Regions from separate parts of the Clostridium sp. 001 genome, predicted to be linked through region 2. Evidence: a T-box and tRNA genes for the amino acid it is inferred to sense, from the RefSeq annotation. Region 2 holds a T-box; the other regions hold tRNA genes.
What was found. A T-box is a leader RNA that pairs with one kind of tRNA and senses whether it is charged. The one in region 2 lies ahead of B5S50_RS06755 (valine--tRNA ligase), so its partner is inferred to be a tRNA-Val.
Positions count from the first base shown of each region.

Region 1 (9,984 bases), 780 kb from region 2:
GAAAAGCTTTAGGCTTTCGAAAGGAAGAAATTAAAAAAAAACTACCTGAAGTATTAAACATACAAAATCAAATAGGTAGACTTTCCTTAAAATTATCAATAAATATATTAAACAATGTCTCAAACAAGGATATTTACTTAAAGGAACTTCACCAAAAAATTTCAGATTTAAGGATAAAAAAAGCTCATATTTTAACATCTAATAATTATCCTGTAAATTATTTAGATATGTCCTATAAATGTGATAAATGCAAAGACACTGGATTCATTGGAAACAAAAAATGCGACTGCTATAAACAAAAACTTATTAAACTTTACTACAGCAATTCTGACTTCAAAAATATGTTAGCTAAGAATAACTTCGATAACTTTAACTTTCAGCTATATTCCTCCACCAAAAGTGAGGGAAACCCTACAAGTCCTAGAAAAAATATAGAAGTAATAGCATCCACATCGTGGAAATACATAGAAAACTTTTCTAACTGCAGCGAAAATTTATTATTTTATGGATCTGCCGGAACAGGAAAGACCTTCTTGTCAAATTGTATATCAAAAGAATTGATAGACAGAGGTTTTTTAGTAATTTATAGAACCTCTGAATCCTTGATTAAAGACCTAAGAGATATAAGATTCAACAATAATATAGAATTAGAAGATATTTTAATGAATTGTGATTTACTTATAATAGATGATTTAGGATCTGAGCAAATAACGGACTTTTCTAAAACTGAACTATTTAACCTTTTAAATAAAAAACTATTGAGACAAAGCAAAATGCTTGTATCCACAAACTATGACTTAGAAGAAATTTTAAAATGCTATTCAGAGAGAATTTCTTCTAGGTTGCTTGGAGAATTTACCTTGTATAAGTTTTTCGGAGAAGACATAAGAATAAAACAAAATATACAAAATAAAAATTTCAAATAAATATCTAGATAAAAAAAATAAGAATGTATTTAAAAATACATTCTTATTTTTGGTGCTGGCAGTAGGAATCGAACCCACGACCTACTGATTACAAGTCAGTTGCTCTACCTGCTGAGCCATGCCAGCACATATGGCGACTCAGGAGGGGATCGAACCCTTGACCTCCGGCGTGACAGGCCGGCACTCTAACCAGCTGAGCTACTGAGCCATATGTGGTGGGCACAACAGGGCTCGAACCTGTGACCCTCTGCTTGTAAGGCAGATGCTCTCCCAGCTGAGCTATGCGCCCACATATACTTACTTTTGGTGACCCCTAGCAGACTTGAACTGCTGTTACCACCGTGAAAGGGTGGTGTCTTAACCACTTGACCAAGGGGCCTTATTTAATTGTCAATGCAAATCTTTAACTATTACTACACAGCATAAGCTAAGAACTTTAACTTAAACAAGTAACTCTCACCTTAAGTGTAGACTTCTCTTTAAGTTAAACTTAAAAATCAAATCTATGCATAACCATAGATAATGGCGACTCAGGAGGGGATCGAACCCTTGACCTCCGGCGTGACAGGCCGGCACTCTAACCAGCTGAGCTACTGAGCCATATGTGGTGGGCACAACAGGGCTCGAACCTGTGACCCTCTGCTTGTAAGGCAGATGCTCTCCCAGCTGAGCTATGCGCCCACATATACTTACTCTTGGTGACCCCTAGCAGACTTGAACTGCTGTTACCACCGTGAAAGGGTGGTGTCTTAACCACTTGACCAAGGGGCCTTATACTGTTTTATTAAGTCGTACCTGACGACCTGACATACACTATAATACAAAATATTTTATAAAGTGTCAATACTTTTTTGTGATATTTTATTGGACATCTTTGAACTTTTCTTCACGATTCCTTATATATCAACGTATTAGGTCAATTTTATATTTTAAAATTTCTTATATAATTTTGGATTTAAAAGCAAAAAACAGCTTTCTTATAATAAAATTTGTACTTTAATAACCTTTTGATTCCATATATCCTATATATTCCATTACAATTAATGCTGTATCTTCTATTGCCCTTTTTGTCACATCTATTACCTTACACCTTAATCTTCTTATAACCTTATCTGAAAATTCCAGTTCCTGAAGAACCCTTTCTTCATTTGCATACTTAAACCTATTAGATGTAGTATTGTATCTATCTACTCTATGTTTTCTTACTTCTATTAAGTGCACTGGATCTATAGTAAGAGCTACAATCTTTTTTCTATCAATGTCAAACAGCTCCTCTGGCACAGGTACCTCGGGCATAAGCGGTATGTTCAAAGCTTTTATTCCCTTATTTGCAAGATACATACAAAGTGGCGTTTTAGAAGTTCTAGAAAGACCTAAAAGAACAACATCCGCATATTTTATTCCTGAATTATCCTTGCTATCATCATACTTTATGGCAAATTCTACTGCCTCTACCTTTTTATAATACTCAGAATCTATTTCCCATACAGCACCTGGCTTATATTCAGGTATTTTATTTAGTATCCTTGATATCATACTTATACAAGGTCCTAAAATATTATTTATAGGAATACCACATTCTACACACCTTTGAACTAGAAATTCTCTTACTTCTACAAGGACTATTGTAGATATAACCATGATATTTTCTTTGCTTTCTAACCCATTTATAAATTCATTTACATCCTCATAACTCTTTATATAAGGCACCCTGTGTACTTCTATCTCTGAATAAAATTGGCTAGCAGCACCTTTAGCAACAAGTTCTGCAGTCTCACCTATAGAGTCAGAAACTGCATATATTTTAAGCATAAAAAACCCCCTAAACTTTATTTGATGGCTACCTACTGTAACACTCCCACGCACTCTGTGAAAGCGACTATCACCAAATCAAAGATTTGGGATATCTGCTTTTCTATCAAAGCGGGAGATAACAGTAGCTACGCCCCTAGATAATTCATCTAGACTTAGTGGGAGAAACCGAACTCCCACTAAGTAAGATTCATTGATGTTTTTTCGTAAGTTCTACAAGTACACATCCTTTTACTGCATCAATTGCATTGTTACTGCAGAAATTTAATATTTCCTCACTTTCTGCACCTGGCTGTATTAATATTTTGTCTATGCCAATTTCAAAAGCTTTTTTAACTATATCAATACCAGTCTTAGGATTTATGCACAAATCAAGTACATCTACTTTAAAAGGTATTTCACTTAAAGATTTGTGTACCTTCCCGCTAGCATCTCTAGGATTCACTCCCTCTGCATTATACATTGCGCCCTTAAGAGAACTTAATATTTTAAAAGCATATTTTTCTTCATTAGACACATCGCCAACTACTACCCAGTTCTTATAATATAGAAAATTAGCAGCTTCCATTTGGACAACACTCCTTTTTACAAAATATATAAGATAATAGAAATGAATTTTTACCTCGTTCATGTTTATAATGTTGTTTTTATTATATTACAAACTGCAGTTAAATATATATTTTTTTGCAAACTGTATTAAAAGAAGTACAAGTAAGTTAAAATATAACTATCAAGTGATTCTTAGGTTCAGATGGAGCTTGCTTATAAGGATGACTTTCTCTAGCTGAACCTTATTAACAGTATTCTTAGTGTCTTTAGCACTTAGAATACGTTATCCTTTAGGGGAAGAACTTATCCAGGCGCGTAACAGTACTTATCCCCCACTTTAATAAAGATGAGGGGGTTAGCACTGATAGCGATCGGATAAATGAATTTTATTAAATAGGAGATGTATCTACATGTTTCATGAAATCATAGTAATTGGTGCAGGTGCTTCTGGTATCATGGCTGCAATTACGGCAAAAGACAGAGGAAAAGACGTAGCAATTTTAGAATCTAAAAGTAGAATAGGAAATAAAATATTATCAACTGGAAATGGGAGATGTAATATAACTAATAAAAATATAGATTTTTGTAGATATCACAGTAATAATACTCATTTTTTTGAAAGTGTCTTAAATAATTTTTCCCTTGACGACACAATAAACTTTTTTAATTCACTAGGTCTTCCAATTACAACTTTGGAAAACGGAAGGATGTATCCCCTCTCTCTTCAATCATCCTCCGTACTAGATATATTAAAAATGGCTATTGAAGATCGAAATATACCTGTTTATTTAAATTCAAAAGTCGGTAATATAGCTTTTGGTAAAAAATCCTTTAAAATATACTGTAATGATCAAATTTACGAATGTAATAAACTAATATTATGTACAGGTGGTAAATCTGCCCCTAATACAGGATCTGACGGTTCGGGATTTACCCTATGTAAAAACCTTGGCCACAGTATAATACCACCCCTTCCTGGCCTTGTACAGTTGAAATTAAGCTATACTCATTTAAAAGCCCTATCGGGAGTAAAATTTAATGGGTATGTATACATAGTTGTGGATAATATAATACAAAAAAGAGAATATGGAGAAATATTATTTACAGATTACGGAATATCAGGGCCACCTATACTTGACATAAGTCGCATAGCTTCCTGTAATTTATTTAGTAAAAAGTCCGTTAAGATTAAAATTGACATGCTTCCAGATTTTGAAGAAAAGGATTTAGTAGAGTTCCTGGAAAATCGCTGGGGAACTTTTGGTTACAGAAGTATATTCGACTCATTCATAGGAGTAATAAATAAAAAAATCATACCTATACTTTTAAGAGAATCATCCATTGAAGATATTCATAAATCATGTAGTGAATTAAATTGGCAGGAAAAAAAGAATATATGTCACTTACTCAAATCCTGGGAATTTACAGTATATGATACTAATTCCTTCAAAAATTCTCAAGTTACCTGTGGAGGAGTAGACACCTCTCAAGTAAACAGCACTACTTTGGAATCAAAAAAAATAAAAAATTTATATTTAGCAGGAGAAATTTTGGATGTGGATGGTGACTGTGGTGGTTTTAATTTACAATGGGCCTGGAGTTCGGGATTTACTGCAGGGAAAAGTGCTGCTGAAACATAATTCATCAGCCTTTCTCTCTGCTTTTTATTCTTCATTCTTTTCCCAAACCGCTTCTATCACTGATAATTCTTTTTCCTCTTGATCCACTATCTTATGCAGAGATATATAACTATTTTCTTTCTTTTTCAGTTCAGTATATATTTTTATTTTTTCTCCATATAATGCCTCTTTTTCATAAGTTATATTTAGATTTTTTATAGTAAAATTAAGTACTATATCAAGAGGTATAGTTTCCACAATCCAATCTACATACTTAACATTATTGACATGCCTGTTGGTATCTATGTCACTGTACCTTACATTAAAACCTTTTTCTATATCAAACTGTTCTGGTAACTTTATTTTTTTAATAATCAACGGTTTTATCTCATTTCCAGATACACCGTACATTTTATACATATCTTCAGTTATCCTAATTACTTTACGTTTTTCTTTATCTATAAGAAGCCATATTGAATTGGCTGATGCAATGACATTTTCCTTATCATCTAAAACCTTAAAAGTCCTATATCCATAGAACTTTCTGAAGGAATATGCTTTAGTTTGAACTGTTATTTTTTCACCATAATGAGGATACCTATTAATATGTATATCCCATTTATACAGTACCCAGGCTACCCCTTTTTGTTTTAAGTAATCAAGTCCTCCTCCTATATCTTCTGATTGTTTTGTAGATACATCTTCAAAATAGTTCATAAGACTTGTTACAAGCAATTTCTTTCTAAAATCTATTTCATAGTATTGGACTTCGTATTCTTTTTCAGTAACTACATTTTCCAATTTTATTTACCCTCCTTATCTTAGAAATTTCTATTACATTTATATTATAATATAATTTCCATTTTTTCTGTAGAATAAAATTGCTAAAGATAAAAAATTCACCCTTAAATAAACTTAATTTAATAAATTTATTTAAGGGTGATAACTTTAATTTTATATTTCACTTACATCTATTGTCTGATCTCTTCTTGGTCCAACAGATACTATAGATACCTTTGTTCCAGTAAATTCTTCTATTCTACTTAAATACTTTTTAGCATTCTGTGGTAACTCGTCATAAGTTTTGGCATTTTCTATTTCTCTGCCCCAACCTTCAAATTCTTCATATACAGGTTCGCATTTAGCTAAATCTTCTAAACTTGCAGGTACATAGTCTATAATTTTTCCATTAAATTTATATCCTACGCATGCTTTTACCTTTTCAAGTCCTGCTAAAGTATCTATTTTTGTAATAGCAAAGCTTGTAAGTCCAGAAACTCTGCTGCTAGTCTTAAGTATTACTAGATCTAGCCATCCGCATCTTCTAGCTCTTCCTGTAGTAACTCCATATTCATGACCATTTTCCCTAATCCATTCTCCTGTCTTGTCAAAAAGCTCTGTAGGGAAAGGTCCTTTTCCTACTCTTGTAGTATACGCCTTTGCAATACCTACTGCTCCTGTTATCATAGTAGGTCCTATTCCTGAACCAATACATACTCCACCAGCAATAGTGCTTGAAGATGTAACATAAGGATAAGTTCCATAATCTATATCCAGCAAAGTACCCTGTGCACCTTCAAATAATACTTTTTTTCCACCTTTTATACTATTATATACTTCTACAGATATATCTTTAACATAAGGAGCTAATTTCTTTGCATAATCAATATATTCATTGTATATAGTATCAAAGTCAAGAGCCTTTTCTCCATAAACCTTAGTTATTATGTCATTCTTTATTTTTAAATTTTCTTTTAGATTTTCTTCAAATATATTCTGGTGCATAAGATCACAAACTCTTATGCCGCTTCTTTCCATTTTATCCGTATAGCACGGTCCAATTCCTTTTCCTGTAGTTCCTATATCTTTTTTACCTCTTGCCCTCTCTTTTATACCGTCTAATACCTTATGGTAAGGCATAATAAGCTGGGCTCTATCACTTATTATTAAATTCTCAGGTGATATGTCTACTCCTAGGTCTTTTAAATAATCCATTTCTTCAAATAATGCTTTTGGATCAAGCACTACTCCATTTCCTATTACATTCACCTTATCTTTATACAATATTCCAGATGGTACAAGATGAAGTTTGTATTGCTTATCACCTACTTCAACTGTATGACCTGCATTATTTCCACCTTGAAATCTGACAACAACATCTGCCCCTTTTGCAAGATAATCTGTCATCTTTCCTTTTCCTTCATCACCCCATTGGGATCCTAAAACAATAAATGCTGACATGAGAATTTCCTCCCCTTTTTTTGTATAACCCAAATCTTTCAAAATAATATATAATAATTTACAATTATTTGCTAACTATATCTCTTCCAACTACTACACCTGTTACTGAGGCCTGCATAAGCCCTCTTGTAATACCTGCACCATCTCCTATGGCATATAGATTCTTTATAGAAGTTTCAAACTTATCATTTGTGTCACATTTACTAGAATAGAATTTTACCTCCACGCCATATAAAAGTGTATTTTTGCTATAAAGTCCTGGTGCTACATTGTTAAAAGCTTTTAGTGCCTCAACTATGGATGTAAGATATCTCTGAGGTAAAACATAACTTAAATCTCCAGGCACTGCTGATTTCAAAGTTGGAATAGTAGTGGATTTTTTAAGTCTTGAATAATCAGTTCTTCTTCCATTTAATAAATCACCCAGTCTTTGTACCATTATGCCATTTCCAGTAAGCATATTTCCAAGCTTTGCAATATACTTACCATAAGTTATAGGTTGGTTGAAGGGCTCTGTAAAAGATGTAGAAACGAGCATTGCAAAGTTTGTATTTTCTGTTCTCAATTCTTTTTCTTCATAACTATGCCCATTTACAACTGCTATGGTACCATCATAGTGCTCTTCTGATACTACCCCACCTGGATTCATGCAAAAAGTTCTAACCTTATTATCAAAAGTATCAGAATAATATACAAGTTTTGCTTCATATAAGTCTTTAGTCAAGTGGTCCATTATTGAATTTGGTACCTCAACCCGAACACCTATGTCTACAGCATTATTTGTAGTTTTTAACTTTAACTTTTGGGATTGATTTGAAAACCATTCTGCACCACCCCTGCCTGGAGCAACTACTACATGATGTGCTAAAACCTTTTTCTTACCATCCTTGTTTTCCACACAAACTCCAATTACGCTATCACCTTCTACTAATATCTCATCTACTGTAGTAAGTTCATTAAATTCAGTATTTGTGTTATCCAAAAGATGGTAATACATTTTTTTCAGTACTTCATAGGCTAACTCTGTTCCCAGATGCCTAACAGGACACTGTATAAGACGAATATTATATTTGCTTGCTTCATACTTTATCTTATCTATATTTTCATTGTTTAATCCATATACAACCTTGTTAGCTCCAAAATTTAAATATATATCATCACAATATTTTATTAATTTTTTACATTCATCTTCTGAAAAATACTCTAAAATTCTACCTCCGACTTCTGGGCTTAAAGAAAGCTTTCCATCAGAAAAAGCTCCTGCACCTGACCAGCCAGAAGTGATACCACATGGATTGCAATTTACACACTTTCCATTTATCCTAGCCGGACACTTTCTATCCTCTATATTTCTGCCTTTATCAATTATAAGTACACTTAGATTCTTGTTAAGCTTTGTAATTTCTAAAGCAGTAAATATTCCCGCAGGACCAGCTCCAACTATTATTACATCATATTTTTCTTTCAAGTAGCATCCCTCCTACAATATGGTATCAAAATTGTATGTTACAGTCAACAGAAAATCACGAATAATTTCTATTAAAATAATAATAAAATTCGTAAAACTCCATAGTGAAATTTTCTGTAACAAATTTTTCCTTTCATCATACTATGATAATATAATAAATTTTATGGAGGCATTAAATGAATACCAATCAAAATAACTCAAATGATAAAGAAGAAAATACCCAGTATTATGATCGTACTGATAAAGATACTTATGCTTCTTCTCCTGCTTATTACTGCCCTGTATATAACTGCCCCTACAATCCAGAAATGATGGATGAAGAGGACGATTTTACTGAATCAGGAGATGATCTATACAGACAACGTGGAAGAAGGAGAAGAAGAAGACGCAGACGTAGACACAGAATGCCATATTCTCCATTCATATTCCCAATTGTATTTCCACTAGATTTTGATGACTGGGATTGGTAAACCTTAATACTTCTATACCTCTTGAAAATAAGTACTTAATTAAATTTAAGTGCTTATTTTTATATTTCTCTTCAAAATTGCATTCTATTTTATTTTTAGCTTTTTTGTTATAAAATATTAATAAGTTAAATTTTAGTTATTAACTTAAGGGGGATAAAATGTGAACTTTAGAGTAGAAAAAGATTTACTTGGAGAAAAGGAAATTGAAACCTCTTCCTATTTTGGTATTAATACCGAAAGAGCTTTAGAAAATTTTAATTTACAGGGCAAAACCGTTAATTTAAATTTAGTTAAAGAAATTGCACTCATAAAAAAAGCAGCTGCCCTAGTCAATAAAGATTTAAGAGAACTTAAAATTGAAAAAGCTGATGCCATAATTAAAGCTAGTGAAGAAGTTATCGGTGGCAAATTTGACGATCAATTTAAGTTAAGTGCATTTCAAGGTGGAGCCGGCACATCCACAAATATGAATGTAAATGAAGTCATAGCAAACAGAGCTATAGAGCTACTAGGTGGTAAAAAGGGAGATTACTCATTAGTACATCCTTTAAATGATGTAAATATGTCTCAATCTACAAATGATGTTTATCCTACTGCTCTTAGAATTGCAGCTATACGCCGCATAAGAAAGTTAAGCAGTTGTCTGTCTGATCTTCAGGAAGAGCTTCAAGTTAAAGAAAACGATTTTTCAGATATATTGAAATTAGGTAGAACCCAACTAATGGATGCGCTTCCCATGATGGTAGGACAAGGTTTTGGTGCTTACGCCAAAGCAATATCTCGAGATAGATGGAGAATATATAAAGTAGAAGAAAGACTCAGGGAAATCAACATAGGCGGTACCGCTATAGGTACAGGTCTTAATGCAACTAATAAATTTATATATAAGATAACAGATG
Region 1 covers NZ_CP020473.1:2,270,064-2,280,047, forward strand. Annotated here, with positions in the region: gene B5S50_RS10525 (ATP-binding protein) at 1-926, shown strand, start outside; tRNA gene B5S50_RS10530 (tRNA-Thr) at 977-1,052, opposite strand; tRNA gene B5S50_RS10535 (tRNA-Asp) at 1,058-1,134, opposite strand; tRNA gene B5S50_RS10540 (tRNA-Val) at 1,140-1,215, opposite strand; tRNA gene B5S50_RS10545 (tRNA-Glu) at 1,231-1,305, opposite strand; tRNA gene B5S50_RS10550 (tRNA-Asp) at 1,450-1,526, opposite strand; tRNA gene B5S50_RS10555 (tRNA-Val) at 1,532-1,607, opposite strand; tRNA gene B5S50_RS10560 (tRNA-Glu) at 1,623-1,697, opposite strand; gene B5S50_RS10565 (pyruvate, water dikinase regulatory protein) at 1,923-2,738, opposite strand; gene B5S50_RS10570 (CoA-binding protein) at 2,929-3,306, opposite strand; gene B5S50_RS10575 (NAD(P)/FAD-dependent oxidoreductase) at 3,698-4,927, shown strand; gene B5S50_RS10580 (acyl-[acyl-carrier-protein] thioesterase) at 4,952-5,707, opposite strand; gene B5S50_RS10585 (adenylosuccinate synthase) at 5,861-7,147, opposite strand; gene B5S50_RS10590 (NAD(P)/FAD-dependent oxidoreductase) at 7,212-8,615, opposite strand; gene B5S50_RS10595 (hypothetical protein) at 8,792-9,085, shown strand; gene B5S50_RS10600 (aspartate ammonia-lyase) at 9,246-9,984, shown strand, end outside.
Region 1: it encodes a tRNA-Val, which carries the amino acid that the T-box ahead of B5S50_RS06755 (valine--tRNA ligase) is inferred to sense. The anticodon was not compared.

Region 2 (9,984 bases):
ATTTTCTAAATAGTAATCCAATCATTGATACTTACCCTCATTGCCATTATAATACATATTTATTGTGTTTTTCAATAACTGCTTAATATAAGTCATATTAATTTCTCATCTGCTTTCCGTCATAGTCCATTTTATAGTTATCTTTGTATATCAAATCTCCTACCTTAACAAACTTGTATCCTTTTTCCTTTAAGTTTACTATTACCCTTTCTAAATTAAGTGGTGTATACTTTGCACTATTATGAAATAGTAATATAGAACCAGGTTTTGTACTTTTTATAACCCTGTTGTATTCAAGATCTGCCCCCTGCTCTTTCCAGTCTATACTATCTACATCCCATTGAATGCAGTAATATCCTGATTTCTTTACTGTATCTATTACATCGTCATTATAAGACCCTTCAGGACATCTAAACAATTTTGTTCCACTTCCTGTTATACTTCTTATTTTAGCTTCATTTATGTTTATATCTTCAATAATTTTATCTCTAGATATTTTCGTCATATCAGGGTGCCTATTTGAATGATTTCCTATTTCGTGTCCTTTACTATATATCTCCTTTAGTTTATCAGGATTTTTATCAACCCAGTCCCCTACTACAAAGAATGTAGCTTTTATATTATATTTATCCAGTGCATTTAATATTTTATCAATGTATTCACCTCCTAGACTAACATCAAAGGTTATAGCAACTTTTTTATCTTTTGTGTCAACACAGTAAATAGGTAATTTCCTATTTACTCTTGCAAATGCCCCTTCATATCTATAATTTGCAAATAATGATACGCCAATAGCTATAAGCAATAATATGGACACCATAAATATTTTTTTTATACATCTTGATTTCAATTTTTACCTCCACAATATATTTATTTCATAATTTTATATAGTATTTTATAACAACAAATATTACAAAATTGAAAAAATTTATTGTAGATATATTACATTCAAAAATATGCATTCAAATATTTTATACAACTATGCTATAATATACATATATATTATTTTAGTATTCTTAATTCAATGGAGAGGATTTTAAATGTTTGAAAACACTTTAGAACTAGCAGAAAATAAATTACTTCTGCTTTATATATTTAAAAAAATCAATTTTCCTATTTCCAATAATCAAATAACCGAAGTCATACTGGAAAATGACTTCATAAATTATTTTACTCTTCAGCAATATTTAAATGAGCTTCTATCTTCTAATTTTATCAAGCAGATAGATTCTCAAAGTAACCATAAATTTATAATTACAAAAAAAGGCATAAAGGTGTTGTCCCTCTTCGGAAATAGAATTTCCAAAGATAAAATAGATATATTAGACAGCTATATAGACGAGCGTTTTAATGACATAAAAAGTAAAATTTCAGTAAATGCCAACTATACAACTAAACATAAAAACAGCTTTATGGTAAATTTAAAAATATCAGAAAGTAATTCCATCTTAATGAACTTGAAACTAAATGTGGACTCTAAAAAAACTGCCCAAAATCTATGTGAAAAGTGGGAAAAAAACTTTTCAGAAATTTATTATAAAATAGTTGAATTACTTATGGAAGATTAAATATTTATTTCACAACCATACCTGTAGGTTCTCCACCTATAGGTATATATTTTTTATTTTCATCTTTTAAATTTACCTTTATCAATAGATTGTTATAATTATCACCCACATATAAACTTCCCCTTCGTTTTAATATACTTGCAGGCATCCCCCCTACAATCAACCTCTTTTTCTCCTTATAGTTATTTATATCCAAAACGCTTATTGTACCATCTCCAAAATTAGATACAAAACAGTATCTACTGCTGCAGTATATGTCTACTGGCGAATTTCCCACAATAATTCTATTTATAATTTTATAGTTTTTAAGTGATAATATGGCTATACTTCCCCTAAACTCCGATCCTATATTGCTTTCACAGATAAGTATATGCTGTCCATCCACTGCAAACACAGCCTTAGTAGGATAGCATCCTACTCTTATGTTAGCTATACGTTCATTTTTTTTGCAGTCTATTAAGGTTATGCTATCATCTTCCATATTAGATATTACTAGCAGCTTTCTTTCCTTATTCAAACATATACTGTAAGGAAGATTTCCACAGGGAACTTCTTCAACTACTCTTCTCATGCTAAGATCAAAAACAAGTAAGCTGTTTAAATCACTGCATATTACATATGCATTATTTTTATAGGTAATAATATCATTGCAGCATGCCCCAACGTAATAAGTTTCTTCCTGAATTTCATTTTTCATGTCTATTATAGATATGCTGTTACTATATTTGTTTGCCGTTATAAGTTTAGAATCACTTAAACATACACCATGGGGTCCAACTCTATAGGTCATGTCCTCAGATTTTAAATGTATTCTAGTTTCTTCATGAAAATCATCCAAATTCACCTTTGATACCGTATCAGAAGAAGTGCTGCATATATAAAGATACTCCAACACACCATCGCCCCCTTACAACTATAATATGAAGGTTAACTAAAATAGGTAATACTAATTAATTAATTTATTTTGTTGTATATTAACTTTATATTCTATATAATTATTTTGTTAATACATTATTTTATATGAAACAAGGTGATGAAATGTACAGTTATGTAACAAAAGGAGTTTGTTCAAGTCAAATAAATTTTGATGTTGTAGAAAACAAAATTAGAAATGTAAATTTTGTAGGAGGATGTAATGGGAACTTACAAGGTATATCAAAATTAGTAGAAGGAATGGATGTGGCTGAAGCTGTTGAAAAATTAGAGGGAATTTCCTGCAGTGGAAAAGGGACTTCCTGTCCTGATCAATTTGCAACCGCCCTTAAAAAATTAGTTTTAAGCCGTAAGTAAAAAATTTATTTAACATATAGATCTTCTAATTAGAAAGTTCACTTATACCAGTCATATACTAACAAATTTCATTACACTAAAAACTTTTAATAAGTCTAAAGCTTGGTATTTTGAAAACCTAAAGGTACTTAGATAAACTCGTACCTCAAACACATCTAAGTACCTAAGGTTTTCTAAAATACCAAACTAAGACTTATTTATCCGATGACTACCTGCTCTAATACTCCCACTTCTCCAAGTTGGAGTAAAGAGCAGCTACGTCCCTGGATAACGATTTCTAAGCATCAGGTGGAGTCAAAACTCCATCTGATGCCAAGAGCTCTGTTTATAAAAGTTTTTAAATGTAATTTCAATTTTGTTAGTATATTTTATGTATAAGTTGAAATTTCAATTACAAACCCCATATAAATCCAAATAATATTTATGATTTATAGGTTTTATACAAAAATAAACTTATGTGTAGAAATATTTTACAATAAACAAGTACATTTAAATATTTTGTATATAAGTCTTAGTAGAAAATTTATAAAAAAACTTAGGACTTTTGAATTGTCTGAGGTACGAGTTTTCAAAAGTCCTTAGGTTTTTTTAATTTTCTGCTTAGCCTTATCAAAATATTTAACCGTACTTGTGGTTGTAAAATATTCGGAGCATAAGTTTATTTTTAGTTAAAAGCCATAACTTCAAACTTATTTGCAGTTACTGTGCTTTCTTATAATTTTCCTCATGTCGCCTATCATGTAAAGAGAACCCGATATCAATAATATATCATCTTCGTCGCAGTAGGAAAGTGCCTTTTCGTAAGCATCTTCATAACTATCCAAAGCTTCACATTTAGAGTTATATTTTTCTATGACACCTTTTAACTCTTTTGAATTTTCAGCTCTTGTATTGTTTGGGGTAACGGCTATTACTCTCTCCGCTAAAGGAACAATAGTTTTTACCATTACTTCAACTTCCTTATCTGCAAGTATACCAAGTATAAGTATCATCTTATTGTAGTTAAAATAGCTGCACAAGTTTTTCCTCAGCATGGAAATTCCTTCTCTATTGTGTGCGCCATCTATTACAACTAGTGGTTTACGGTGCATTACTTCAAGTCTTCCAATCCATTTCACATTAGAAAGTGCTTTTAATATAGTCTGCTTATCTATATGAAATCCATATCTAGACAGTTCCTCTATAGCAAATAGTGCACAAGCACAATTTGTAAGTTGATGTCTACCTAAAAGGGATAACTCAATATGGTAATCTTCTTTTTTTGTATGTACCTTTATCTTTTGCACATATTCTTTACTGTTATTGTTGATTTTTTTCTGATCTTCAGGCTCTACACAATCACAAGGAACCTTTATAAGTGTGCTTCCCCTTTCACTGCATACCTTTTCTATAGCTTCTTCTGCTTCTTTTTCTTCAGGATAAAGTATTACGGGTATACCAGGCTTAACTATTCCTGCCTTTTCATGAGCTATCTCAGTTAGGGTATTCCCTAGTATTTGCATATGATCATAGCTTATAGAGGCAATTATGCTAAGTAATACTCCTCCATCTTCTTCTTTTGAAAATGGTGCCATAACATTTGTGGCATCCAGTCTTCCTCCAAGTCCCACTTCAACTACAGCTATATCAACTTTCTTTTCATAAAAATAATAAAACATGGCACAGGTAATTATTTCAAATTCAGTAGGATTTTCATATCCAAGCTCAATAACCTTTTTAACAGTTTCTGATACTTTGGTTACTACCCTGCTCAAATCATCTCTAGGTATATTAGTACCATTTATCTGAATTCTCTCTTCAAACACCTCTAAATAAGGTGAAGTGTACATACCTACCTTAAATCCAGCTTGCATTAGTATTCTGTTTATCATTGCAGTAATAGAGCCTTTACCATTAGTACCTGCCACATGTATTGTCTTTATTTTCTTCTGTGGGTTACCTAAAAGCTCCAGCATTTTTTGTGTTCTATCAAGTCCGTAGTTACTCCCGAACTTAGCAGTAGTTTCTATGTACTCGATTGCTTCATCATAATTCATAGTAACACATCCCCATATTTTATTTTATCCCATGACTGCGTCTCTGGATAAGTTAAATTTAATTTAGATGGAGTTTAATCCCCATCTAAATTAGATTTTATTTTATATTTTCCAATCTTTCAACTACAGTATTCAGCATTTCTTTGTATTTGTCACCTTTTTCTCTTTCTGCATTTACCACAGCTTCCGGTGCCTTAGCAACAAATTTTTCATTTGAAAGTTTGTTTTCTACCCTCTTTATTTCTCCCTCTAGTTTTTCTTTTTCCTTATTAAGTCTTTCAATTTCCTTATCCATATCTACCAGATCAAAAAGTGGAATAAATAATTCTGCTCCTCTAGTTACTGCTGATACTATATTTTTTGGTGCATCATTTTTATCTTTTAAAAATTCAACTTCACTAGCAGAAGCTAATTTTTTAAAATAATCTTCTCCATTTTGAAAAGCTTCATATGCATCTTTTTCAGCTACATGAACCATAATTTTTGCTTTTCTAGAAAATGGTACATTCATTTCTGTTCTAATATTTCTTATTTCTCTAATAGCCTCTATAATATATTCCATATCTTTTTCTGCCTTTAAATCTTTCAGGCTTTCATTATATTCTGGCCATTTTGATATAGTTATGGATTCATACTCTGTATAAAGGTGAGTATATATTTCCTCAGTTATAAAAGGCATTATAGGATGTAATAACTGCAAACTTGTAGATAATACATTGTTTAACACGTTGTATGCCACACCCTTAGCTTTTTCATCCTCACCATACATAACAGGTTTAACAAGTTCTATATACCAATCGCATAACTCTCCCCATATAAAATCATATAATTTCTGATAAGCTATTCCAAGTTCAAATTTTTCTATATTGTCTGTAACTTCTTTTACAAGAGTATTTAATTTGGACATTATCCATCTATCTGCACCACTGTAATCTTTGCAGTCTTTATACTTATTCATCAAATCTGCATCTATATTCATAAGTACAAATCTTGAAGCATTCCATATCTTGTTTGCAAAATTTCTAGATACTTCAACTCTTTCTGGATAATATCTTATGTCATTTCCTGGTGCATTTCCTGTAATAAGAGTAAATCTAAGAGCATCTGCTCCATACTCATCTATTACCTCTATTGGGTCTACACCATTTCCAAGGGACTTTGACATTTTTCTTCCTTGAGAATCTCTTACGATACCGTGTATAAGTACATTTTCAAAAGGAATGTCATCCATACAGTAAAGACCTGAGAATATCATCCTTGCAACCCAGAAGAATATTATGTCGTATCCTGTAACAAGAGTATTGTTAGGGTAGAAGCATTTCAAATCTTCTGTCTTATCTGGCCATCCAAGTGTTGAAAAAGGCCATAGTGCAGAACTAAACCAGGTATCCAGTACATCTTTATCCTGCTCTAAGTTAGTTGAACCACACTTTGTACATTTCGTAGCTTCTCCATCTGTTACTATAACTTCGCCACAATCCTTACAGTACCAAACAGGAATTCTATGTCCCCACCAGAGCTGTCTTGAAATACACCAATCCTGAATATTTTCCATCCAGTTGAAGTAAGTTTTTTCAAATCTTTCAGGTACAAATTTAACCTTTTTATCTCTTACAACCTTAATAGCAGGTTCTGCCAATGATTTCATCTTTACAAACCACTGCTTTGAAAGCATAGGTTCGATAGTAGTACCGCATCTGTCATGACATCCTACATTATGTGCATGTTCTTTGATTTTAACCAAATATCCCTGCTTATCTAAATCTTCTACTACTAACTTTCTAGCTTCATATCTATCAAGCCCATCATATTTTGTTCCAGGTAATTTTATAGTTCCATCTTCATTCATTACTATTATTTCAGGAAGGTTATGTCTTTTTCCTACATGATAGTCATTAGGGTCATGAGCTGGTGTTATCTTAACTGCTCCTGTACCAAACTCCATGTCTACATAGTCATCCTCAACTATAGGTATTTCCCTATTTATAATTGGAAGTATAGCTTTCTTTCCTACTAAATGCTTATATCTTTCATCTTTAGGATTAACTGCAATGGCTGTATCTCCAAACATTGTTTCAGGCCTTGTAGTTGCAATTTCAAGGTATTCGTCACTGCCTATAATCTTATATTTTATGTGCCAAAAATGTCCCTGCTGCTCTTCATACTCGATTTCCGCATCGGATATAGCTGTCTGACATTTAGGACACCAGTTTATTATCCTGTTTCCCTGATATATAAGGCCATCATTATATAGTTTTACAAAGAACTTTTTTACTGCCTTATTGAGGCCTTCGTCCATAGTAAATCGCTCTCTTGTAAAATCTGCAGAGCAACCAAGCTTCTTTACCTGGTTTCTTATTCTACCCCTGTATTCATTACTCCAATCCCAGGTTTTTTCAAGAAACTTTTCTCTTCCTATTTTCTTTTTTTCTATTCCCTTTTTTAGGAGTTCTTTTTCAACTTTTACCTCAGTTGCAATACTTGCATGATCTTCACCCGGAAGCCATAATGTACTGTAGCCTTGCATTCTCTTTGTTCTTATTATTATGTCCTGTATAGTATCATCTAGCGCGTGTCCAAGGTGCAATTTTCCTGTAATATTTGGAGGTGGTATTACTATTGTATACGATTTTTTATTTTTATCTGCTTTGGGTGTAAAATATCCTTTTTCTTGCCAAAGATCATAAAGTCTGTCTTCAAATTCTTTTGGGTTATAAGTAGTTGCCATTTCTTTCTTTTGTGCCATCAAATCTCCTCCTAATTATTAGATATTCTAATATTAATACCAATTCAAGTATTTACATTCTTAAATCAAAAAAAGCCTTCATCCATAAAGGACGAAGACCCGCGTTACCACCTTTTTTCCTGTAAATACAGGCTCTTAAAAAATAACGATTAAGAAAACCGTCTTTACCTACTGTTATTTCAGCAAAGAAACTCCAAAGCTACCTTCAAGATAATCCATATAGAAAACCTCTCAACTAACAAGTTTTCCTCTCTTTATACTCCATTATCTCTAATCCTCTTTTTCACAGTTAACAAATTCAAATTTATATAGTTCTATTATAACGTTATTTTTTAACCTGTCAAGAAATTTTATTTTCATTTTGAAACGTTTTATGATTGAATTGTGATAATGTCTTAGTATACCGCATTTAATTTTTATAGTAAAACTCTATATACGTCAATCTCATACAACTAGTATTTTTTAAACATATTTCCTGGCGAATCATTCAATAATTTTACACACAATCTATATTTATAGTGTATCATAGAAAGGTATTCTTCTTCCGATAATACATCTTGAAAATCATCTTCATCTACAAGACCATATTTAGGATGAAATATAATAGCTCCATAATTTATCCCGCCACTTCTTACACTTATAAAAAATACAGCAACAAATTTTTTATTATCTGCATTTAATAACGTTCCTGGAATATATACTTCATCCATTTCATTATATGAAACCCCATATAGATCTTCAAATTTCATACTTATGTCTCTATACACTTTTTCAAAATAAAATGGATTTTCTCCTATTTTCTTAAAATCAACCTTTCGTGCATAATCTTCTACATAATCTAAATATTCACCATTCAAAATTTACACCACCCACCATTCACACAGCAAAAAACTTTAATTGTATTTTATTCCATTATATCAAAAGTTATGTGTGGGAAGAGTTTAAATTTAAAATTAATAGTTAAGAATTAATAGTTATAATTAATTTTCACTCATTTTTCACTATTAATTCTTAACTTAAATGTAATTTTCAATTACTAATAATCTATTGATGTGTATAAGTTTATTTTCATTTCGAAATGCTATAAGTTATTTAATAGCTTTTTCTGCAAAAGAGTTATTAACTATCTTATTAAAGTCTGGTCTTGAAGGTATTAAACTAGGTTTATAGTTTTGTATTATATCCTCAAGTCTGTTTAAATCCTGCTGTTTTATAACTGGAGTAGTCGCATAGGCATTTATAGCTCTATAATTTTTCACTACAGAAATCAAGATATCTTCATCTGTTCCAGGGAAAAATGATTTTATAGCCTCAGCCACTTCTTTGTCACTGTGTTTTTGAACCCATATTTGTCCTTGATGAATTGCATCAGTGAATTTTTGAATAGTCTGTGGATTCTTTTCCATATATGATTTAGTTGAAAAATAACAGGTATATGGAAGCACACCAGCAGATTTACCTACTGAAGCAACTACGTATCCAGTTTTATCTTTTTCAAGCATACTAGCTGTTGGTTCAAAAAGTGCAACGTAATCCCCTGTTTTCGATTTAAAAGCTCCTCCTGTTGCAGTGTAGGCAATATTAGTCATCAAGTTAACGTCTTTTCCAGGTTGAATTCCATTTTTCTGCAATACATACTCCAGAGCCATTTCAGGAACTCCACCAGGTCTTCCCCCAATTATACTTTTGCCTTTTACAGATTTCCAATCAAAGTTTTTTTCCGCTTTTCTACCAACTAAAAAAGAACCATCTGTAGTTGTAAGTTGTGCAAAAAGTACGGGGTAATCCTTTCTCTTCTGGTTATATATATATATTGTCTGCTCCGGCCCACAAAATCCAATATCACAACTTTTGCTAAGTACCTGCTGCATAGTTTTATCTGCTACCATTACAAAAACACAAGTTTTTATACATTTTTATTAGTTAAAAATTTTATCAACCTGTTTAAGCAGTTTAAAATTAGTGAGATCATAGTGAAGTGGTGTTAAAGTAGCATAACCTTGTTTTATAAAATATCCATCTGTGTCAATAACAAGAGAATCACTCATCTTACCTTTTAATTGAAAAGTCTTTCCCTCATCTTTAGAATCCACCTCTATAAAATAACCAGTATATCCTCTTTCACCAATTTTGCACACTTTAATTCCTTTTTTTATCTTCATGGGCATATTTAAATTAAATACAACATCATCTTTTATATATCTATCTTCAAGCTTTTCCAGTACTCCTGAAACACATTTTGCTGCATCCTCATATTCTCCTTCAACTCCATCTTCAACTTCCATAGATGCAGCCAGTGAAGGTATTTTATTAATGGCAGCCTCAATAGCTGCAGAAACCGTAC
Region 2 covers NZ_CP020473.1:1,492,136-1,502,119, forward strand. Annotated here, with positions in the region: gene pdaB (polysaccharide deacetylase family sporulation protein PdaB) at 98-820, opposite strand; gene B5S50_RS06735 (DUF4364 family protein) at 1,041-1,568, shown strand; gene B5S50_RS06740 (YncE family protein) at 1,573-2,460, opposite strand; gene B5S50_RS06745 (TIGR03905 family TSCPD domain-containing protein) at 2,607-2,858, shown strand; gene B5S50_RS06750 (folylpolyglutamate synthase/dihydrofolate synthase family protein) at 3,548-4,894, opposite strand; gene B5S50_RS06755 (valine--tRNA ligase) at 4,992-7,640, opposite strand; T-box leader at 7,725-7,936, opposite strand; gene B5S50_RS06760 (hypothetical protein) at 8,093-8,497, opposite strand; gene B5S50_RS06765 (ABC transporter substrate-binding protein) at 8,729-9,529, opposite strand; gene surE (5'/3'-nucleotidase SurE) at 9,560-9,984, opposite strand, start outside.

Region 3 (9,984 bases), 1.1 Mb from region 2:
ATTATTATTTATCATAAAATTTAAGGCTTTTAAACTCCCCACAAGTATTACCATCTGTTTTGCCCTAGTTATAGCCGTATACAATAAATTTCTATTCATAAGCAGCGGCGGACCCATAAACATAGGTATAATAATTACCGGGAATTCACTACCTTGACTTTTATGTATGGTTATTGCATAAGATAAATCCAACTCATCTAAGTACATACTATCATATACAACTCTTTTTTCTTCATCAAACACAACTATCACTCTATTTTTTTCTTCATCTATATCTTCTATATATCCAAAGTCACCATTAAAAACACCCATTCCACTTTCCTTGTTTTCTTCTGAAATATCTTCCCATTTTAAAGTATAATTATTTTTAATCTGCATCACTTTATCTCCTACCCTAAAAGTCATGTCTCTAAACTTTTTTTCTCTCTTATTGGGACTTTTAGGATTTAGAACTTGCTGAAGTTTTTTATTTAAATTTGATACTCCCAAAATTCCCTTTCTCATAGGAGATAGTATTTGAATATCCTCTATTTTATTCCAACTACTATTAAAACTTGGTAACCTTTTATCTATTAATCCTACTAGTGTGTCTAATATATCCGAAGGATCTTGACATTTTATAAAATAAAAATCCTTATTCTTTTTGTTTAAAATAGGCATCTCTCCAGAATTTATCTTATGCGCATTAACTATAATCATACTCTCTTTTGATTGCCTAAATATCTCTTTTAATCTAACTACTTTAATACATTTACTGTCTATGAAGTCTCTGAGCACATTTCCAGGGCCTACAGATGGAAGCTGCTCTGCGTCCCCTACTATTATTAACCTAGTTCCCATAGATACAGCTTTCAATAAGTTATTCATAAGCACTATATCTATCATAGAAGCCTCATCTATAATAACTACATCGCATTGCAGTGGTGATTGCTCTCCTCTTGAAAAAAATAAAGCTTCTTCATCACTTCCCACTCCCATTTCAAGAAGTCTATGTATGGTCTTTGATTCTCGTTTTGTAGATTCTGACATTCTCTTTGCTGCCCTTCCCGTAGGAGCACCCATTAAAACTTTAAGCTTTGATTTTTCAAATAATCTAATTATGCAATTAATTATTGTAGTTTTACCTGTTCCAGGACCTCCTGTTATTATCTCCACTCCATTTTCAACTGCTCCCCTAATAGCTTCTTTTTGAGAAACAGCAAAGTTCATATTATTTTCCTTCTCAAAATCTTCTATCTCTTTATCTATATTAAAATCTATATCCTTATATTTAGTAAAAGCTAACATCAATATTTTTCTAGTTACACTCAATTCACAATAATAGTAGGTCATAGAAAATACACATACTTTATCTTCCCACTTCTCCAATTTTATCTTTCCATTTACAGAACTTTCATATATGTTTTCTTCCAGTTCTTTTTGAGTTATATGGAGTATGTCAACACCTTCTTTTATAAGGTTATCTATAGGCATATACGTATTTCCCAAGCTGCAAAACTTATTCACCAAATATCTTATTCCACTTTGTATTCTAAATGGAGAATTATTTTCTATTCCAAGGCTTCTTGCTATCTTATCTGCCGTTTTAAAACCTATACCACTTATTTCTTCTGTAAGGGTGTATGGATTTTCTTTCACAATACTTATAGAATCTGCTCCAAATTTTTTATGTATTTTAACACACTGGCTAGGAGTTATTCCGTAAGTTTGCAAAAATATCATTATATTTCTCACTTCATTTTGTTTAGAATAAGATTCCTCTATTAAAGCTATTTTTTTTGCTCCTATACCTTCTATTTCTTTTAATCTTCCTATGTTATTATCCAATATTTGAAGGGTATTTTCACCAAACTTCTCTACTATTTTCTTTGCTGTTACTGGACCTATTCCTGATATTATTCCAGAGGCCAAATATCTCTCTATGCCAATAGTAGTGTTAGGTATTATTTCTTCAGAAGCCTGAACCTTAAATTGATTTCCAAACTGAGGATGAAGAACCCATTCCCCTACAGCCTTCAAATTTTGTCCTTCAATTATATTAGGTATACATCCTACTATAGTTACTACATCTTTATTTTCTCTTATTTTAGCAACTACATACCCATTATCTTTATTTTGAAATATTATACTTTCTACAATTCCTTGTAATTCTTGCATAGAATCTCTCCTACCCCTATTTGCAAACAAAATCATATATTTATAAATAATTATACCACATTAAACTTTGTCTTAATCCAACATACTAAAAAAGCTCTATATCATGTTACAATATAGAGCTTTTCATTATTTACATATATTTTTTTATTTCTTCAACCTTATCTAATCTTTCCCAAGGTACATTAATATCAGTTCTTCCAAAATGTCCATAAGCGGCAACTTGCCTGTATATAGGTCTTCTAAGATTTAAATTTTTTATTATAGCAGCTGGTCTCAAATCAAATACCTTATTCACTATATCTACTATTTTTTCTTCCGGTATATTTCCTGTACCAAAAGTATCTACAGTTATAGATACAGGCTTTGCTACACCAATAGCATAAGCAAGTTGTATTTCCAACTTATCTGCAATACCTGCAGCTACTAAATTTTTTGCTACCCATCTTGCAGCATAAGCAGCAGATCTATCAACCTTGGTTGGATCTTTACCAGAAAAAGCACCCCCGCCATGTCTTCCATAGCCACCATAAGTATCTACTATTATCTTCCTTCCTGTAAGTCCAGAATCTCCCTGGGGACCTCCAACAACAAATCTTCCTGTTGGATTTATGAAATACTTGGTTTTATAATCTAAAAACTCTCGTGGTACAACAGGTCTTATTACATTGTTTATTATGTCTGTTTCAATTTGTTTTCTAGTTACCATTTCATCATGTTGAGTAGATACTACTATGGTATCAACTCTAACTGGTTTATTGTCTTCATATTCTATAGTAACTTGAGTTTTTCCATCTGGTCTTAGATAATCTAAAACTTTATCTTTTCTAACCTGCGCTAATCTCTTTGCAAGTTTGTGAGCAAGACTTATTGGCATAGGCATGTATTCTGGAGTTTCATTTGTAGCAAATCCGAACATCATACCCTGATCTCCAGCGCCTATAGCTTCTATGGCCTCCATTTCACCTTCCTTGGCCTCTAAGGCTTTATCAACCCCCATAGCTATATCCGATGATTGTTCATCAATTGAACTTATTACTGAACAAGTATCACAATCAAATCCATATTTAGCTCTAGTATATCCTATTTCTCTTACAGTATTTCTAACTATTTTTGAAATGTCAATATAACAATTAGTTGATATCTCACCCATAACTAAAACCATACCTGTAGTAGTTGCAGTTTCACACGCTACCCTTCCATAAGGATCTTGTTCCAATATGGCATCTAAGATAGCATCTGAAATCTGATCACACATCTTATCTGGATGGCCTTCTGTAACTGATTCAGATGTAAATAGTTTTCTCATTTTCTATACCTCCCATGTAAAAACATACTTTTCTTACAATAAAGTGAATTAATTCTATTGCATTAAATGCTAATTCAAATCCTATATTCACAATATAAACTGAAATACCTAAAGTGGCACGTCAATTAAAAAAACCTCTTCGATAAGAAGAGGTTAAATAACTTAACTACTCTCTTATCTTGCAGAATCCTGCAGGAATTGGCACCTTGGTGATTTTCACTGGTTGCCGGGTTTCATAGGGCCTTGTTCCCTCCGCCTCTCTTGATAAGAGCTATAATATAATTTTTTCATCTGTTAAGATTATATAATTTTTATAAAACAAAAAACACCTAAAAGTGCCTTTATATTTATGGTGGAGGAAGATGGATTCGAACCATCGAAGTCACTGACAACAGATTTACAGTCTGCCCCCTTTGGCCACTCGGGAATTCCTCCGCATTTGGTGCTGGCAGTAGGAATTGAACCCACGACCTACTGATTACAAGTCAGTTGCTCTACCTGCTGAGCCATGCCAGCTTATTCTATTATTATTCTAAATGGTGGGCACAATAGGGCTCGAACCTATGACCCTCTGCTTGTAAGGCAGATGCTCTCCCAGCTGAGCTATGCGCCCTTATATTTATGGTGGAGGAAGATGGATTCGAACCATCGAAGTCACTGACAACAGATTTACAGTCTGCCCCCTTTGGCCACTCGGGAATTCCTCCATGTTTGGTGCTGGCAGTAGGAATCGAACCCACGACCTACTGATTACAAGTCAGTTGCTCTACCTGCTGAGCCATGCCAGCTTATTTTATTATCCTACGTTCCTTAAAACAAGAACGCACTCAACGTAAATTAGTATACAGTTTTATTCACTTATTATCAAATTTAATATATGATTAAATTTTAATATTACATATCTCTTTCTCCATATTTCTCTATATTTCTTTCAAAATCATATTCACTTAATTTAGCTTTAATAATTTATATAAAGTCATCATATAAATTATATATAGTGTTCTTCGCAAGTACATACATAAAAGAAGGTGAATATATTGAATAAAGCAAAAAGTAATTATAAAGATCCCTTAGCATATTATAAACTTGCCTATTTTTTGAAAAATTACATTAATAACGATACCATAATTGTATGTATTGGTACCGATAGATATATAGGGGATTGCCTGGGTCCCCTAGTAGGTACACTTTTAAAATGTAAGCATTTTCCTCTACCTGTCTACGGTACAATTTCAGATCCTATACATGCTTTAAACATTGAAAGCAAACTGAATAAAATAAATTTACTTCACCCGCATAAAAACATTATAGGAATAGATGCTTGTTTAGGTGATCTAGAAACTATAGGCGATATTCAAGTAAGAGACTTTCCCGTTCATCCTGGCAAAGGTGTAGGAAAATCTCTCCCAGATGTAGGAAATTCCTCAATAATAGGGATAGTTGATTCAAATAGCAATGAAGATTTATTTAATAATACCAGCAGTAATATACGTCTTAATTTAGTTTTAAGTATGGCTGAAGTAATACTTTATTCATTAATTCATTCATATTATCTATATTACAACAATATTTTTACCGATATTTAACTATATCCAACATTTTAGTATCTATAAGAAAATTAAAATCTAACTTATTAAAAAATACATAATACTAAATAAGTTAGATTTTGTTCTTTGTTTTAATCTATTAATGTTATATCATCACCACTAAAAACTACTTCCATTTTGTCTAAATATTCAAGTACTTTGCCTGTACCTAGTGCTACACATGATACTGGTTCTTCTGCAACATAAACGGGTACATTAGTTACTTTTTGTATTAAATTACTCAATCCATTTAAAAGTGCACCTCCACCAGTCATAAAAATACCTTTATCAGCTATATCAGCTGATAATTCTGGCGGCGTTTTTTCCAGTACTGCACGAGTTGTATCTGCTATAGAATTTACAGTTTCTTTTAGTGCTATTCTCATTTCCGCAGAAGATACCGTTATATTTTTAGGAAGCCCTGTAATTAAATCACGACCTCTTATTTCCATACTTACTTCTTCATCTCTATCAAAAGCAGATCCTATTTTTATTTTTAAATCTTCTGAAGTTCTTTCCCCAATCATCAATTTATGTTCTTTTCTTACATATTTCATTATGGCTTCATCGAACTTATCACCTGCAACTTTGATGGAAGACCTTACAACTATTCCTCCAAGTGAAATTACTGCTACATCAGTTGTGCCTCCACCTATATCTATTACCATATTTCCACTTGCCTTAGTTATATCAATACCAGCTCCTATAGCTGCTGCTAGTGGTTCTTCAATTAAAAACACCTTTTTTGCACCTGCATTTTTAGCCGCATCAATTACAGCTCTTTTTTCAACTTCAGTAGCTTCACATGGAACGCAAACAACTATTCTTGGTGAAGATATTCTATTTTTACCACAAGCCTTGCTTATAAAATACTTCAACATTTTTTCCGTTACATCATAATCAGATATAACTCCATCTTTTAATGGACGAATGGCAACGATATTACCAGGCGTTCTACCTATCATCTGCCATGCTTCTTCTCCTACAGCTAGTACTCTATTTTTTATCTTATCTATGGCAACAACTGAAGGTTCCTTTAAAATTACCCCTCTGCCTTTAATATAAACAAGTACGGTTGCTGTACCTAGATCTATTCCCATATCAGTTCCTATACTAAAAAACATTCCCTTTTCACTCCTAATCTCCTTTGCTTTTCAAACTAAAAGGTAAATTTATTTACCTTTATTATCATATCATATTCTAATTATAATAGGAATGTTTTTAGCCTTCAATAGCTTTATATTTCATTTTAGTAGCCTTACCACCTCTTATATGTCTCTCTGCCTTATTATAATCTAATATACTCTTAGCTTCCTGAGCAATTTGAGGATTTATTTTAGGTAATCTTTCTGTCATATCCTTGTGTATAGTACTTTTACTTACTCCAAAAACCTTAGCCGTTTTCCTTATTGTGGCTTTAGATCCTATTATATATTTGGCAACTTCCAAAACCCTTTCTTCAATATAATCTTTCAATTTTATTCAACTCCTTTTTACAGCTACCGTTTTACAATCAACAATTGATGATGAAACTTTACATTATATATCCATAAACGTATTTACTCGTATTTATCATTAAACTAAATAATCTCTGCTAATTATTTGTTCCTATATATTTATAAATATGCTGGTTAATATTTTAAAATTCATTGTGTATGGGCCATTTCTCCATAAAATTCTAAGAAATGGCCAAATATTAGTATTTTATATATTTACCTGGGTCAACAAATTCTTTTCCTTTCAAAACAGCAAAGTGTAAGTGATCTCCGTATTTTTCATAAGCTGATCTCAATGTGCTTTTGCCAACTACTCCAATAACTGCTCCTTTTTTTATAGTTTGACCTGCACTAACTTTCACACTTGGATCTAGGTTAGAATAAACTGTTTTTAATCCATTTTGATGATCTATAATGACTTCTACTCCATCCTGTGTTGCTGTATTTACTGATTCTACCTTTCCATCCATAGCTGCGAACACGGGTTTGCCAAGTGGAGTTTGTATATCATATCCTAAGTTTGGTCTATAAGTTGCTGTAGAATCCCAATATACTGGATTTTCTGAATAACCTCTTGCAATATTACCCTCTACTGGCTTTTGAAAGGAAGTGCTTACTGGGTTAGATACTCCCTTCGATGCTTCATTATTAGATACATTGGATTTTACCTTGTTATCCTTTTTTACTTGAAGAGCATTGTTATAATTGGAAGAAGGCTTTTCATTTGCCTTTGCTGTTTCCCTAATTTTTTTCTGCTCTACAGCCTGACTTTTTTGAAGCTGTGCACTTTGATTTTTATTATTTCTTGCTGTTATTACTGCCGCTGTTACTGCAATGCATAAACATATAAACAGTATTACATAAAAGCTCTCCTTTTTTAAAAAGTTGAATGCTTTGTTAAAAGATTTTTTGTTCATAATAACACCTCCTTTTTGTAGTTTGTCCAGAGAATAGAAAAAAATACATATTTTATGAAATTTTTTTACAAAAAAAAGAGGAAATTTTCCTCTTTTTTACTTAATATTTATTTAATGTATTCTAGTAACATACAATTAGCTGATATAATTATTATTTTTTAAATAAGTTTACATTTTCTAGACTAGTTCCTTCATAATAATGAGACAATATATTTTTGTAGTTTTGGCCATTTTTGCCCATATAATTAGCTCCCCACTGGCTCATTCCAACTCCATGTCCATATCCAATGCATTGAATATACACACCATCTTTAAAATCTATACTAAAGTTTGCCGAATTCAATCCCATAATAGTTCTAAATTTCGTACCAGATATAGTAACATCACCAAGTTTAATTTCTTTTACAGAACCACTTTCATTTTTACTTTTTATACCTATCTGGTTGGGTAAGTTTTCTGAAGATAACCCTGAATTAGCATAATTTGAGTTTACCTTATTTATAAAATCTACGTATGACATTTTCACTGAAGTTTTATATTTTCGTGCACTTTCTTCTCCTGGACTTTCTACGCTCTTTAAATATCCCTCTGCTTCTCCAAATACATCTTCTGAATTTTCAGTTTTTCCTGCACTTACTGCAAAATAGTAGGGCTCCATCACCAATTTATTTTTGTAAGTCAGCACCTGTCCTGAAGTAGCTTGTACTGCATCTACAATTTTGCTCCAATACTTATCCCCCTCACTCTTAGGCCAGTTTTTCATCCTATCTTCTTTATTAACAAATACCTGGCACTTGACTGTATCACATACATCTGCACCTGTATTGCTCTTATATTTTTTGCCTCCATACACCTCCATATGTGCAACTGCAAAAGTTCTAGACGCCACAGCCTGTGCTTTAAGCGCTTCTTCTGAAAATTCGGCAGGCATTTCAGCAGCTACTACTCCTGTTACATATTGCTCTAAATCCATTTCTTTTACTGTATTTTCTTTAGTTATGTACACCTTTATTTTTTCTGACTTGGTATCCTGTTTCTTTAGTATTATATTTTTTGACTTTATTAGGAATTGAGGTAAGTTATCATATTTTTGGTTTCCCATTCCCACCATAAATAAGGAGAGTACAATTACAAATAATGTACCCATAAACACTAAAATAATAAATTTTTTTAAAAAGTCTAATATATCACCCTTCATATTTTTCTCCTGTTAGGCGTTTGAAAGAAAGTAACAAGTCATTTCTTTGAAAATGCCTTATATATATTTTAAACTACAATATTATATTTTTATTGCCGCATCTTATAAAATATTCCAATAAAAAAACAAAGAAAAAATTTTGTTCTAATCTTCTCTTTGTCTAATAATATATATAATAGGAGTATTATTCATTTATCCTCTCAATATCAGCTCCTAGTGCTTTTAATTTTTTTTCAATATCTACATAGCCTCTATCTACATGGTATATATCTGCAATTTCTGTTTCACCTTCTGCTACTAACCCACAAAGTATAAGGCTTGCACCAGCTCTTAAGTCCGTTGCTTTAACTTCTGCTCCAGTAAGTTTTTTTACACCTTCTATAACTGCGCTTCTTCCATCTATCTTTATGTTTGCTCCCATCCTTTTCATCTCTGCTACGTGCATAAATCTATTTTCAAAAATAGTTTCTGTTATTATACTTGTACCCATAACAGTACATAAAAGTCCTGTCATCTGTGACTGCATATCAGTTGGAAAGCCAGGATAAGGCATAGTTTTAATATCTACTGGTCTTAATTCATCTCTTCCATCTACAATCAAGCTACTTCCTTGTGAGCTTATATGAACTCCAACTTCAGTTAACTTGGCGATTATAGGTTTTAAGTATTCTTCATTAGCACCATTTATTTTAATCTTGCTTCTAGTTATAGCAGCTGCCACCATAAAAGTACCAGATTCTATCCTATCAAATATTGGTCTATGAGTACTTCCCTTTAAACTTTTTACTCCTAATATTCTAATAGTACCTGACCCTGCACCAATAATATTTGCCCCCATGCTATTTAAAAATTTTGCCAGATCCCTTATTTCGGGTTCTTCTGCTGCATTCTCTATTATAGTTTCTCCTTCTGCCATTACTGATGCCATCATTATATTTTCTGTAGCCCCCACTGAAGGAAAATCTAGATATATTTTATCCCCTATCAATTTCTTAGCACTTGCTTCTACATATCCATGACCTACATTCACCTCTGCTCCCAAGGCACTTAAGCCCTTCAAGTGAAGATCTATAGGTCTAGTTCCAATATTACATCCCCCTGGAAGACATAATCTGAACTTTCCAAACCTAGCTATCATAGGACCCATTATTAAAAATGATGCCCTCATTTTTTTTACTAATTCGCTGCATGGATTGCAATCTTTTATATTAGATGTATCTATTATGACTTTATTTGTATCTTTGTCTATATTTATATCTGCAGATATGCTCCTCAATATGTCACTTATTACAAAAACATCTTCAAGCATTGGTACCTTTTCTAT
Region 3 covers NZ_CP020473.1:2,587,722-2,597,705, reverse strand. Annotated here, with positions in the region: gene B5S50_RS12135 (ATP-dependent RecD-like DNA helicase) at 1-2,157, opposite strand, end outside; gene metK (methionine adenosyltransferase) at 2,288-3,463, opposite strand; SAM riboswitch class I at 3,635-3,734, opposite strand; tRNA gene B5S50_RS12125 (tRNA-Tyr) at 3,814-3,898, opposite strand; tRNA gene B5S50_RS12120 (tRNA-Thr) at 3,904-3,979, opposite strand; tRNA gene B5S50_RS12115 (tRNA-Val) at 4,001-4,076, opposite strand; tRNA gene B5S50_RS12110 (tRNA-Tyr) at 4,086-4,170, opposite strand; tRNA gene B5S50_RS12105 (tRNA-Thr) at 4,176-4,251, opposite strand; gene yyaC (spore protease YyaC) at 4,501-5,049, shown strand; gene B5S50_RS12095 (rod shape-determining protein) at 5,142-6,173, opposite strand; gene spoIIID (sporulation transcriptional regulator SpoIIID) at 6,271-6,525, opposite strand; gene B5S50_RS12085 (M23 family metallopeptidase) at 6,746-7,462, opposite strand; gene spoIID (stage II sporulation protein D) at 7,614-8,660, opposite strand; gene murA (UDP-N-acetylglucosamine 1-carboxyvinyltransferase) at 8,845-9,984, opposite strand, start outside.
Region 3: it encodes a tRNA-Val, which carries the amino acid that the T-box ahead of B5S50_RS06755 (valine--tRNA ligase) is inferred to sense. The anticodon was not compared.